Regions from separate parts of the Gordonia polyisoprenivorans genome, predicted to be linked through region 3. Evidence: predicted binding sites of a transcription regulator. Region 3 holds the regulator's gene; each other region holds the start of a gene.

Region 1 (4,204 bases), 370 kb from region 3:
AGTGCGTCGAGCAGTCCGGTCCGCGACGTCAGCATCGTTGTTGTCGGAGTCGGCAATGCCCCGAGCAGCGCACGATGATCCGGGAAGGTGTCGTCGATCAGTCGGCAGTGACGCCGGCGTCCGCCGGGAAGCGTGATCGTGAGGTCATCGTCGGCGACGGTCAGCTCAACGACAGGGGAGTGTCGGAGATCGGCCAGGCACCGGCGCAGGTCGTCTGCGCTGACCGTGCCCGCCCACGTCGCGCCCGTTTGCCCGGCGACGAGCGATCGGGTCGTGAGCCGATAGCGATCGGTGGCGGTCATCGTGAGAGCCCCGTTGTCGATCTCCACGCGAACCCCGCCGAGGACAGCGAACTCCGCGTCGCATGCCGTGGTGGTGAGAACCTGGTCGGTTGCGGCGGCAAACATCGGTCCACTGATCGTCGTCACACCGGGTTCTGGCTGAATGTCCCACTGTGCCTTGATGAGCGAGGCAGTCGACCGTGCGGCTTCGGCCGCGCCGATGATCTCCGCGAGGTAATCGTCGAGACAACGCTTCGCATCGAGCGGTGCGGAGTCGAGCATCTTCCGCACCCCCACGATGGGCATGCCGATCTCTCGTAGACGTCGAACCAGGACCGCACGGTCACATTGGCCCGGGGTGTACCAGCGGTAGCCCGAGCCTGGATCGACGCGATCTGGTCGCAGAAGCCCGGCGTCGTCGTAGAAACGTAGGGCGCTCGTCGTCAGGCCGCACGCGTCGGCGAACGCCCCGATCGACATCATCTCCGAATTGGTCACCGGGACATCATCGGACCTCGACCTACCTGAAGGTCAAGCCGCTCCGCCGGATTCGAGGATGGCGCAGAGGTGGCCCGTCATCAACGCACGGCGAGGTCACCGGCATCCGTTGTGGTGTGCCGGTGACCTCGCGTGTGTGTGGTTGTCGGCTCGTTGGCCTGGTCAGGCTGCGTCGGGGTGGGCGAGGAAGAAGTTGATGTCGCCTCGTGGTGCCTGTGGTCGATGACGGTCGGGTGGGCCCAGCCCGGGTGGATTCGGTCCGGGTGGTGGGTGATCGTGTGGGCCGGTCCGTCGGTGGCCGTGGCGGCTGTTGGCTTCGCGGTGCACGACTCGCTGCACCCCGGCGTCGAGGCGGGCTTCGCACCTCGACACCGGTGGTGGTGGCGGGTCGGCCGGTACGCCGGCCGCGTCTCGGATGTGTTCGACCGCGGCCCGAAACGTCCGGTCAATCCGAAAGAACTTGTTGACCCGCAACGGGTTCTGTGGCTGGCCGGGTTCGGTGTTGAGTCGCCAGCCGAAGCGTCCGGCGTCGGGGCCACTGCGGATCAGTTCGGTGGTGTACTGGCCGGCGTCGGGGCCGACCATCCTGTTGTGCACACCGCATGCCGGGGCGAGATCGTGGATGTCGGTGTTCCCGCCCCGCGCATAGTCACGGGCGGCGTGGTGGATTTCGACGTGCACCATCGGCGCCGAACAGTCCGGATGCGAACAGCCCCCGTAGGAATCGGCCAGGGCCAGCCGCTGGCCCCGTGAGGCGAACCGACGGGCTTGCCCGAAATACAAGATCTCCGACGAATGATCGGCGTACACCGCCAAATACAGTTGCGCCCGCGCCGCCACCTCCACCACATCGCCGATCGGCAGTGTCGTACCGGAGGCGGTACGTCCGAGACCGGCCTGCTCGCGTAATTCCTGGGAGGTGATCGACACGATCAACTGCGGCGGCAGACCCCGATGACTCTTACCCGGTAACCCGCCGTCGAGGGCGGCGTGGAGCAGGGCACGGAACGCATCATGCTGGCGTTGTGCGGTGGTGCGTGTATCGCGTTGGGCCGCGGCCTCCAACGCTTCTGGGTCGGCGTCCTGGACGGATCCGTGCGGGGAGTTCTCGTCGTCGGGATTGTTGACGCCCTTGGCCGCCCATGACGCCAGCACCACATCGAACATCGCTCGGGTGGCCGGGTCCAGGCGGCCTTTGATCATCGACATCTGTTGCGCGTCTTGACGACCCAACCATAGTTGCCGTTGCCGGGCCCGGTCGGCGGGTTCGGTCAGCTCGCCGTCGGGATCGACCCGTGCAAGCAGTTGTTGCCCGAGGACCCCCAACTCCGCGGGGGTGTGCTCGCGTGCCAGTTGACCCAACGTCTGCTCCGCTGCGGTGTGGACCTCGGCGGGCAACGCCACCGGGATCTTGCGGAGCACGTCGAGGACCGCGTGGACGTGGTCCGGGCCGAGAACTCCGTCGGCGACACCGTCGGCCAGGGTCGGTGCCGACGGCGGTAACGGCGTACCGGTCGGTGAGGTGAACTGCCCCAACGCCTGCAACCGGCGTTTACGGCGGAAGGTGTCGGTGATCCGTAATCGGCGGCTCAGAAAGCCGGAGATGTTCTGAAAACCCAGCTTCCGGTACACGCCGCGGTTCTCGACCTCGATCAGTGCGGGTTGACTCACCGATTCCATCCGCCGAGCGGCGCGTTCGTGTTCCTCGGTGACCGTCACCAGGTCGGTATCGGACAACACGTGTGGCGATGCGGCAGCAATGCGGTCGAGCACACCATGCAGCTGCGCGTACAGGTCCAGCATGTCCGCAGCAGCCGACGGATCCTTTCCACCATCGACATCGGCCACCGCGATCACCCCCTCGCGCGATACTCGAATGTATCACCCCATGAATACATGTTCGAGTATACCCGCCGAAGACCTCAACCTCAATACATAGCGTCAATTGGTTCGCAGGTTTGCGCGCCTTTCGGGCTGATGGCTCAAGCCGATAGTGGGCCAAGGGCACCCGCCGCCTATAGATCGCTGGTTCGCGCGGCGAAATTGTCTGGAGTACAACCCAGTTCACCTGTCGGTCGCTGATGAAGTCCATCGTGTCGACGATTCCAAGACCCCGCCGAGATCGACGATCACCCCAGTGAATACCAGGGCTTCAACGTTAAGGCTCACTGTGGGCGCATGCGGGTCACCCACCACTACAGGTCTATGTGCCGGGGTGGTGGTGGCCGACCGCGTTGATCTGTTCGCGGAGGATATCGCCGTGACCCGCGTGGCGGGCGAACTCGGTGATCATAGCGACCAGTGTCCAGCGCATGCTGACCAGCCCTTCACGGGGTTGACGTTTGATGTCGTCAAGAGAGAAGCGGGCAGCGATGTCTCGCGAGCGTGTCCCGGCACGTTCGAACTCGGCAATCACCTCCTCCAATGTCTCGTCTTCGGCCACTGTGAAGGTGCCTTCGTCGCGGCGCGAGTAGCCATCGCATTCTTGTTCCTCAAGTCCTGCCCAGAAGCGCTGAAACCAGATCCGTTCGGCGGCCGCGGCATGCTTGATCAACGAGATGGGCGTGGTCAGCGAAGGAACCAGATGCAGGCGCGCGCTCATCTCGTCGAGACCTCGCACGGTCTCGACGAGCGCTCGACGGTTGTGATCGAGCATGCTGTTCAGGATCAGTCGTTCGTCTCCGGCGGTAATCATGTTGATAGACATCAGTTTTCGTTGACCTTTTGTAGGGGCCGTGACACTTGGCATGGCCTATGGGGTTTGTCCGCAGTTGGCACGCTCCCGATGACCAGGGCGCAAGGAAATCGCCTGGAACGGCCGCAGGAAGCGACGGAGGGAGTTCCTTCGTCGAGGTGACGGTTGAATGCGGTTGGAGGGTGATGCATCATCAGGCCTGCAGCCACTGACTGAGCAAGAAGTGCCCAGTCGGCATCTAGTATGCCGTACGCGCTCGCCGCAGGCTGCTCACCGTAGCTGAGGCTCGCGCGCCACGGGCTGTCACATCAGAACAATCCGCTCGACCTGGGAGACACGCCCTAGCCGTGCCCTAGCCGGCGGTGAGCGCTCGCAGCGGACGGAGTCCGTCACGGAGCCACAGGTAGATCTCGTCGTGGTTGAGCAGCGTGAAATGGTTCGCGCGGCCCAGGTGCATGCCGTCCTCGTCGCGGAATCCGATCCGCCGGGAGCGATGGAATCCTCGACCGCTTGGCGTCAGAACCAGACCGTCGCCGATGAAGCGGCCGAGCGGGTGGCGCGGATTGCCGAAGAGGGAAGCCGTCACGAACAGATGGCGGGCGCCGGCGAGCAGTGGGACGTCCGCGCCGGGCGCCTGCCACCAACCATCCGGATCCGCCGATGGTCCATCCTCGGCGATGACGTTGCCGTGGAACAGATCTCGGACACCGGCACTGCGCCGACGCAACAA
Region 2 (4,204 bases), 2.8 Mb from region 3:
GGAACCAGGATCAGTGCGACAACGGGTGTCGCGCGTTTGGTGATGATGAGGAACATGAAGGTGGCGACCATCGCCAACCCGAGTGCTACCAACATTGCCTGAACTTTCTGCCGTGTTTCCCGACGACTCTGCGGTGTCGTCGGCTACACGAGGAGTCTGTGGGTAATGCGGATCACAGTCACTGTTGTGCTCGTAAGTCGTGTTTTGCGCATTTTGCGCACCGTGTCGTCCGGTTCAGTCGGGCAGCATCGGGGCGTCGTCGCCATGGTCGCGTCCGACGAGCACTGCTCGGGTGACGGAGTCCCGGCCGAAGCGGTTACGGAGTTCGTCCATCGTGGCGTCGAGTTCCGGCTGATGATCGTCGTCGAAGGGCAGGGTCATCTGCAGCGAGTCGGAGTCGTCGAGGTTGGCCAGCGACAGCCCGATCAGCGTGCACCCGCGTTCCCGGATGAGGGGCAGGGCGTCATCGAACAACGCCCGGGCACAACCCATCAGTACCTGGGTGCGGTCGGTGGCCTCGGGCAGGGTGCGTGAGCGCGTGGCGCGGGAGAAGTCGTCGAAACGCAAGCGCAGCACCACGGTTCGACAGACACGATCGGCGCCGCGCAGTCGCTTGCCGAGCCGTTCGACGATGGCGATGATCGTCGCCTCGATCTCGGCCTCGGGCCGGGGCCTGCGGCCGAGGGCCCGCTGTGAGCCGATCGAGCTGCGCCGCTTGCCGGTCTCGACACGGCGCGGGTCTTGCGCGAGCGACAGCGCGAACAGGTGTCGGCCGGCGCCGGGACCGACGATGTGGCACAACGCCTTCTGGCCCAGACGCGCCATGTCACCGACCGTCGCGACCCCCGCGTCGGCGAGTTTGGCCTCCGTCACGGGACCGACACCCCAGAGCCGGCGGACCGGAAGCGGGTGCAGAAACGCCAGTTCGGTACCCGGCGCGACCTCGAGCAAGCCATCGGGCTTGCCGACGGCGCTTGCCACCTTGGCGAGGAACTTCGTGCGCGCGAGGCCGACCGTGATCGGTAAGCCGACCTCGGTGCGTACGCGGGACCGCAGGGTCTCGGCGATGGCGACCGGATCGCCGACGAGACGCCGGAGTCCGGCCACATCGAGGAATGCCTCATCCACGGAGATCCCCTCGACGAGAGGCGTTGTGTCGCGGAAGATCTCGAAGACCGCTCGACTGGCCTCCATGTACGCCTCGAACCGCGGACGTACCTCGATCGCATCGGGACACAGTGCCCGCGCCTCCCGGCCGGGCATCGGCGTCCGGACACCGCGCGCCTTCGCCTCGTAACTGGCGGCCAACACCACTCCACCACCGACGATAACCGGCCGACCCCGCAGCGCCGGATCGTCACGCTGCTCGACGGAGGCATAGAAGGAGTCCAGGTCGGCGTGGAGTATCGATGCCTCCCGTCTCGTCCCGCTGTCGATGCGCATCGGTCGAGCCCTTCTATCCGGCGCGTATGCGCATCGAACGTATGGGCGAATACTACCTCAGCTCTTCGACCAATGGTCGAGGTGCGAGGCGCCCCGGCCCTTCCCGGATCGGTCGTCGAGGTGCTCCGCCGAGCCCTTTCCGATCGGTGGTCGAGGTCCTTCCCCGATCGGTGGTCGAGGCGCGAGGCGCCCCAGGCGGCGAGCCTCGAGACCCTGCCGAACCCCAGGCTGGAACCCCACCACTAAACCTACTCGAAGAAACTTTCGACAACCGCTTGCCAACCCGACAAACCCGGCATATGATCGAACACAACAGCACACAAACACATGTGCGCTTATCGCCGGGGGTGACAATCATGGTCGACACCGCACTCCCTGACGTGTCTGGGTTGTCGACCACCCAGAAAATCGCCCTCGCCCACACGCTGATGGACGAGTTGGCCACCGATGATTTGACCGGCCTGTCCAACGATGACCTGGTGTCGGTCGCTCAGTCCACCGAACGGTTGATCACCCGCGTCACCGTCCAAGGCGATCGGCAGATCGTCGAGTTCTCCGACCGCCATCTGGCGCGGGAGTACGGGTTCGGGTCGATCATCGACGCCATGATCGGCTTGTTGCGTGTGTCGGAACCGTGGCGGCGGTGGAAACAACTCAAAGCGACCGCCACCTTCCACACCGTCACCGGCGAGGTTGCTGCGCCGAAATATCCGGCGTTGGCCGAGGCGATGGCCTCCGGGGCGGCCGGCCCCTCCCACGCCGCAGTCGTCATCGACGTGTTGGACCGCATACCTACGACAGTGCCGTTCGACGAAAAAATGTCGGCCGACGCCACGATGGCCGGGTTCGCCCGCACCCACACCCCCTCCGATCTCCGGATCCTGGGGGCACGGGTGTTGGCGCACCTCGACCCCGACGGTGAGTTGACCGACGATGCTGATCGGCAACGCCACCGCCAGATCCGCATCGGCCGTCAAGACGCCCAAAAAATGAGTGGGCTATCGGGGCAGATGACTCCCACTCTGACCGCGCACCTCGAAGCAGTACTCGCCGCGTGGGCGGCGCCTGGAATGAACAACCCCGCCGACCCGGAGTCCCCGACCGGTAGTCGCGAGGATGCCGACCCCGACCAGGTGGCGGCTGCCGCAGCCCGCGATCACCGGGATCAGGTGCAACGCAACCACGACGCGTTGGAAGCGGTCCTACGTGCCGGACTCGATGTCGGACTCGGCCCGCACTCCCATCGCGGCCTGCCACCGCACCTGATCATCAAAACGTCGCTGTCGGAGTTGATCGCGCAAACCGGGATGGGCGTCACGGCGACCGGCACCCTCCTCCCAATCCGGGATGTGATCGCTTTGGCGGCCCACAGTCAGCCGTGGTTGGCGGTGTTCGACGACCACACCAGTCTTCCCCTGTATTTGGGTCGGGCGAGGTTAGCGAGTCAAGGGCAGCGGATCGCCCTGTTCGCCAAAGACGGCGGTGAGTACTGCTCGTTTCCCGGATGTACCCAACCCGCCGCGCACGTCGAAATTCATCACGCCACCAAAGACCACGCGAAAGGCGGACTCACCAACATCGGTGACCTCGCCCCCGCCTGCGGCAAACACAACCGGATGGTCGGCGACAAACCCGGACAATTCACGACCGGCATCTATCGCGACGGGCCGTGGGCCGGACGATGCTGGTGGCGCACAAACACCCCCGTCGGCGCAGCCGAACCGAACCCGAAACGCACCAACGCGCTCCCCGACGTCGGGGCCACCTACGCTGCGGCGTTGGCTCGCGTCCGGGCGGAGTTGCATCCACCACCCGACCCACCACCAAGTGGTGCCGATACCGATCTCGCCACAAGCGACGACCGGGACTCGATGCTGCCCACCAACCGAATCCGGCGCAGCCAGGTCCCGATCGGACACGGATACTACGACCTCGTCGAAATCCTCCACCCTGACCCCACGTCAGACTCGCCGGTCGAGAACCGACTCGCCCAACTCCTCGGCGACCGCGCGTTCTAGACCCGGGGCGCACTTCCGTTCGGGGTTGGAAACCAGCAGCGGTGCAACAGGTCTCGAGGCTCGTCGCTAACGCTCCTCGGCACCTCGACCACCGGAAGAAGGGGAACGCCGCTATCGCTCCTCGGCACCTCGACCACCGAGGATGAGATTTCCCGGCGTCTTCTGTGATCGCCGGCGACTCCCCCTCCCGATGGTCGAGGCCTCGAGACCGCCGACAGCCGACATCGGAAACCCCACAGCGGTGATAGACAAGAGGACATGACCGGTCGAGAGCTGCCGAGACCGACGGCGCCGTCGCTGGCGGAGCTGCGTCGGCGCAACAGCGAGAAGTGGCGCAGCTACCCCGACGACGTGTTGCCGTTGTTCGTGGCGGAGATGGACTATCCGATCGCGCCGGTCGTGGCCAACGCCATGCGCACCCAGATCGAGACCTCCGACCTCGGGTACGCCGGCACCACCGGCAACGTGGGACCGGCGTTCTCCGGATTCGCCGAACGGCACTGGGGCTGGCAGGTCGACCCCGACGACGTGCACCTCACCACCGACGTCAGCGTGGTGATCGTCGAAGCACTCCGGGCCGCGATCTCACCCGGCGACCGCGTGATCATCACGCCACCGGTGTACCCGCCGTTCTTCGAACTCATCCCGGAAGCCGGCGGAACACTCGTCGAGACTCCCCTCGTCGCAGACCCCGCGCGTCCCACCGGCTACCGCCTCGATCTCGACGCGATCGGCGCGGAATT
Region 3 (4,204 bases):
GGCGGCGACGACGGCCGAGGCCACCAACGCCCTGGCGGCCGGGGTGATCGTGTTGCTGGAGAACGCGATTCCCTCACTGAGCCCGAAGGCTGCCGCCGGACTCGACCCCGCTGGTCGAATCGCGTTGAGCCAGAGTCCCTATCGGGAGTCGGCGCGGTTGTTCGGCGATTGCACACGCCGAGCGATCCGTGATCTCGTGGACGCCGACGAGCTGCGTACCGTACGTTCCCCCCAGGCGTTCGCCGCGCTCGCTCAGCGGTTGCGACCAGCGGTGACCGATGCCGCTCCGGAGTATCTGCGCCTCGCGGTCGACGTGCTGCGGGAATTGGTGGCATTGCGCGGGGTGATCGACACCCATTCGGGACAACTCGCCGCCGACGACGTCGCCGAACAGCTCGACCATCTGGTGTTCGACGGCTTCGTCGCCGCCACCCCACGTGAGTATCTGGCGCAGGTGCCCCGCTATCTCCACGCCGCGCGTGAACGGCTGGAGCATCTGCCCGCATCTGCCGCGCGGGATCGCGCCGGGATGCAGGCGCTGGATCGGGTGGTGGAGCGCTGGAATCAGCGGCTCGCGCAAGTGCCCGACGGCAGGCGGGATGCGGTCAACGACCAGGCGCACTGGCTGGTCGAGGAGTTGCGGGTCGGTCTGTTCGCGCAGCGACTGGGCACGCGGTACCCGGTCTCGGAAAAGCGGGCGCTACGGACTCTGGACGGACTCGGCTGAGACTGCGCCGGACGCAGGAGTGGTCCGGTCGTGGGTCAGATTGCCCTGCAGGTCGTCGATCTCGCGCTGGAAATCCTCGAGGGAATCGAAGGAGCGGTATACCGACGCGAATCGCAGGTAGGCGACCTCATCGAGGTCGCGTAAAGGTTTGAGGATTGCCAATCCGACTTCGTTGCTGGGGATCTCGGCCACCCCGGAGGCCCGGACGGTCTCCTCGACCTGCTGGGCGAGTTGCGCGAGATCGTCCTCGTCGACCTGGCGGCCCTGACACGCGCGCCGGACCCCACGCATCACTTTCTCCCGGCTGAACGGCTCGGTGACGCCGTTGCGTTTGACGACGGCGAGGACGGCGGTCTCCACCGTCGAGAACCGGCGACCGCATGCGCTGCAGGAGCGGCGACGGCGGATCGCCTGCCCCTCGTCGGCAACTCGGGAGTCGATGACCTTGGTGTCATCATTCCTGCAGAACGGGCAGCGCATACACCGACAATACCGCCCCACAGCGGCGGAATTACCGTGTGATCGTCCGGCCGTGACGTCACCGGTAGGCAGGCACGAGCAGCGCCTGCCCGACCTGCAGCCCGCTGCCCGTCATCTCGTTCATCTTCGTGATCTCCTCGATGACGGCCTGCCGCGGGAGATCGGGGGCCACCCGCGCCGCGACGGAGTTCAACGACTCCCCCGCTCGCACGTGCACGACCTCGGTCGCCGTGGGCGTCGGGGTGGTCGACTGCTGGTAATCGCTGCCGGCCACGGCCACCAGCCAGACCAGCAGCGCCAGGGCGACGCCGGTAAGCACAGCCACCATCGCACCGCTCCGACGGGCGGTGCGATGCGCGGTGACACGCGGGCCGACCGGCGAGGAACAGCGGGTACCCGCAACCAGCGGAGCGCGGCGTACACCGGGCCGGGCCGGGCCCGCGTACGCCGGTCGCCTGCGTGCCGGCTCGCGCTCGAGCGTGCGCCGTTCCGGGAGACTGCGCTCCGACGACCGGTGTTTGAGCACGCGGTGTTCGACGGTCGCGCGGGCCGAAATCGATGTCCCGCGGCGGGCGGCGGTGTGGTGGGCCGTCCGCCGGGACCGAACCTGCAGGTCGTCGGCGCCCGGCGTGGTGGGCAGAAGTACGGTCGGCATGGTGTCTCCCTGTCTCGATCATGCATTCGAAGAACGGATGTTCGAGTTCTACCACGGGGCTCCGACAATTTCTCGCGACACGTCGAACACATGTTTGAGGTTGCCTGTCGCCTCGGCTACCCTGGCCGGTGTTCAGCTCTCCACAGGGCCCGTCAACCAGGGCGTACTCCGACAGGACGTGCGCACCGACCGAAAGGATGCGAACCCCATGAGTGAGAAGAAGGGCCGTTCGTCCGACCCCGAGGCGACCACCGTCACCGACTCGGACGACTCCGACGAGACCGTCGCGACCGGCCCGATCGATCCGGCGGCCGTCGAGGCCGCGCTCACCCCGCGCCAGAAGGGCGTGCTCGACGTGATCCGCAAGTCCGTGCGCGAGCGGGGATACCCGCCGAGCATCCGCGAGATCGGCGACGCCGTCGGCCTGGCGTCGACCTCATCGGTCGCACACCAGCTACGGACCCTCGAGCGCAAGGGTCTGCTCAAACGCGACCACAACCGGCCCCGTGCGGTGAACGTCCAGGACGGCGATCCCACACCCACCGACGACAATCCGAATGCGTCGAATCTCCCCACGCCGACGTTCGTGCCGGTCCTGGGGCGCATCGCGGCCGGCGGACCGATCCTGGCCGAGGAGGCCGTCGAGGACGTCTTCCCGCTGCCGCGTGAACTCGTGGGCGACGGGTCGCTGTTCCTGTTGCGCGTCGTCGGCGAGTCGATGATCGACGCGGCCATCTGCGACGGCGACTGGGTGGTCGTACGGCAGCAGAACGTCGCCGACAACGGCGACATCGTTGCAGCGATGATCGATGGCGAGGCGACGGTCAAGACCTTCAAGCGCAAGGACGGTCATGTGTGGCTGATGCCGCACAACGACCTGTTCGAGCCCATCCCCGGCGACGACGCCGCGATCCTGGGCAAGGTCGTCACGGTGATGCGCCGCATCTGAGCGGAGCCACCCGCGCCGGACCGTTCGGTCGGATCGCTCAGCCGCGCAACGCTTCGGCTGCCGCGGTACGCGCATCGGCCGGTGATGCGGTGGCCAGTGCGGCACGGGCGGCGGAGCGGCACGCCTCGAGGTCGACCTCGGCGAGCTTCGCCCCCACCGCGGGCGCCGCGGCCGGGGCACTCGACAGCGAGGTGACGCCGAGTCCGACGAGAACACACGCGAGCAGCGGGTCGGCGGCGGCCTCGCCGCACACCCCCACCGGGGTCTCGCTGCGGGTGCCGGCCTCGGCGACACCGGCGATCAGCGAGAGCACGGCAGGCTGCCACGGGTCGGTGAGCCCGGCGAGTTCGGCCGACATCCGGTCGGCGGCCATCGTGTACTGCGTCAGGTCGTTGGTGCCGATCGAGACGAAGTCGACCTCGGCGAGGATGGACGGTGCGAGGATCGCCGCCGACGGGATCTCGATCATCACCCCCGCCACGAGCCCGCGGCCGCGGACCTCGGCGGCGAATTCGGCGGCTTCGGCGGCCGAGGCGATCATCGGCGCCATCACCCAGGGCGTGGTCCCGGTCTCCTGCGCGGCGCGGGCGATCGCGTCGAGTTGTCCGGCACGGATCTCGGGATGTGTCGCGGCGATCCGGTTGCCCCGTACCCCCAGTGCGGGATTCGCCTCGGTGCCGTGATCGACGAATTTCAGTGGCTTGTCCGAGCCGGCATCCAGGGTCCGAACGACGACCTTCTTGCCGTCGAAAGCCTCGATGACCTCGCGATAGAGCGCTGCCTGCTCCTGCACCGACGGCTCGTCGGCCCGATCGAGGAAGGCGAGTTCGGTGCGGAACAGACCCACCCCCTCGACGGGGTACGCCGTGGCCGCGCGCGCCGAGACGCCGTCGGCGACGTTGGCCAGGATGGCCACCTCCACGCCATCGGCGGTGCGTCCGGGCCCGCTCCATCCCGCGATCGCCTCCGCCTCCCGCCGGCTCTGCTCCACCTCGTCCTTGGCGCGCTCCGGATCAGGTTGGACGACAACGGTTCCCGCCGTCCCATCGACGAGCACAGGTGTGCCCGCGGATACCTCGTCGAGACCGGCGACCGCCACCACGCACGGAATCCCGAGTTGGCGGGCGATGATCGCGGTGTGACTGGTCGGGCCGCCGAGCCGGGTGGCCAGCGCGGTGATCAGTTTCGGGTCGAGGCCGGCGGTGTCGGCGGGCGCGAGGTCGTCGGCGAGGAGCACCGACGGTTCGTCGGGCACGGGGACCCCCGGTTCGGGTTCGCCGAGCACCTCGGCCACCACCCGATCGCGGACGTCGTTGAGGTCGGTGATGCGCTCGGCCATGATCCCGCCGAGTTTGGCGAACATCGCGGCGAACTGTTCGGTGGCCGCGGCGGC

Evidence for each region. Region 3 encodes LexA, which represses DNA repair genes until DNA is damaged. Its sites were predicted from a motif close to CGAACANNTGTTCG; they were not measured.
Region 1: the regulator LexA is predicted to act here: its motif matches at 2,669-2,682, upstream of J6U32_RS16330 (HNH endonuclease signature motif containing protein).
Region 2: the regulator LexA is predicted to act here: its motif matches at 1,764-1,777, upstream of J6U32_RS02235 (HNH endonuclease signature motif containing protein).

What each region holds. Positions count from the first base shown of each region.
Region 1 is NZ_CP072203.1:3,637,901-3,642,104, forward strand. Features, by position in the region: gene J6U32_RS16325 (MerR family transcriptional regulator) at 1-779, opposite strand, end outside; gene J6U32_RS16330 (HNH endonuclease signature motif containing protein) at 942-2,627, opposite strand; gene J6U32_RS16335 (DinB family protein) at 2,983-3,486, opposite strand; gene J6U32_RS16340 (esterase/lipase family protein) at 3,827-4,204, opposite strand, start outside.
Region 2 is NZ_CP072203.1:465,625-469,828, forward strand. Features, by position in the region: gene J6U32_RS02225 (CitMHS family transporter) at 1-95, opposite strand, end outside; gene dinB (DNA polymerase IV) at 235-1,443, opposite strand; gene J6U32_RS02235 (HNH endonuclease signature motif containing protein) at 1,800-3,461, shown strand; gene J6U32_RS02240 (MalY/PatB family protein) at 3,720-4,204, shown strand, end outside.
Region 3 is NZ_CP072203.1:3,267,875-3,272,078, reverse strand. Features, by position in the region: gene hrpA (ATP-dependent RNA helicase HrpA) at 1-727, shown strand, start outside; gene nrdR (transcriptional regulator NrdR) at 701-1,207, opposite strand; gene J6U32_RS14780 (LysM peptidoglycan-binding domain-containing protein) at 1,266-1,862, opposite strand; gene lexA (transcriptional repressor LexA) at 2,071-2,811, shown strand; gene ptsP (phosphoenolpyruvate--protein phosphotransferase) at 2,849-4,204, opposite strand, start outside.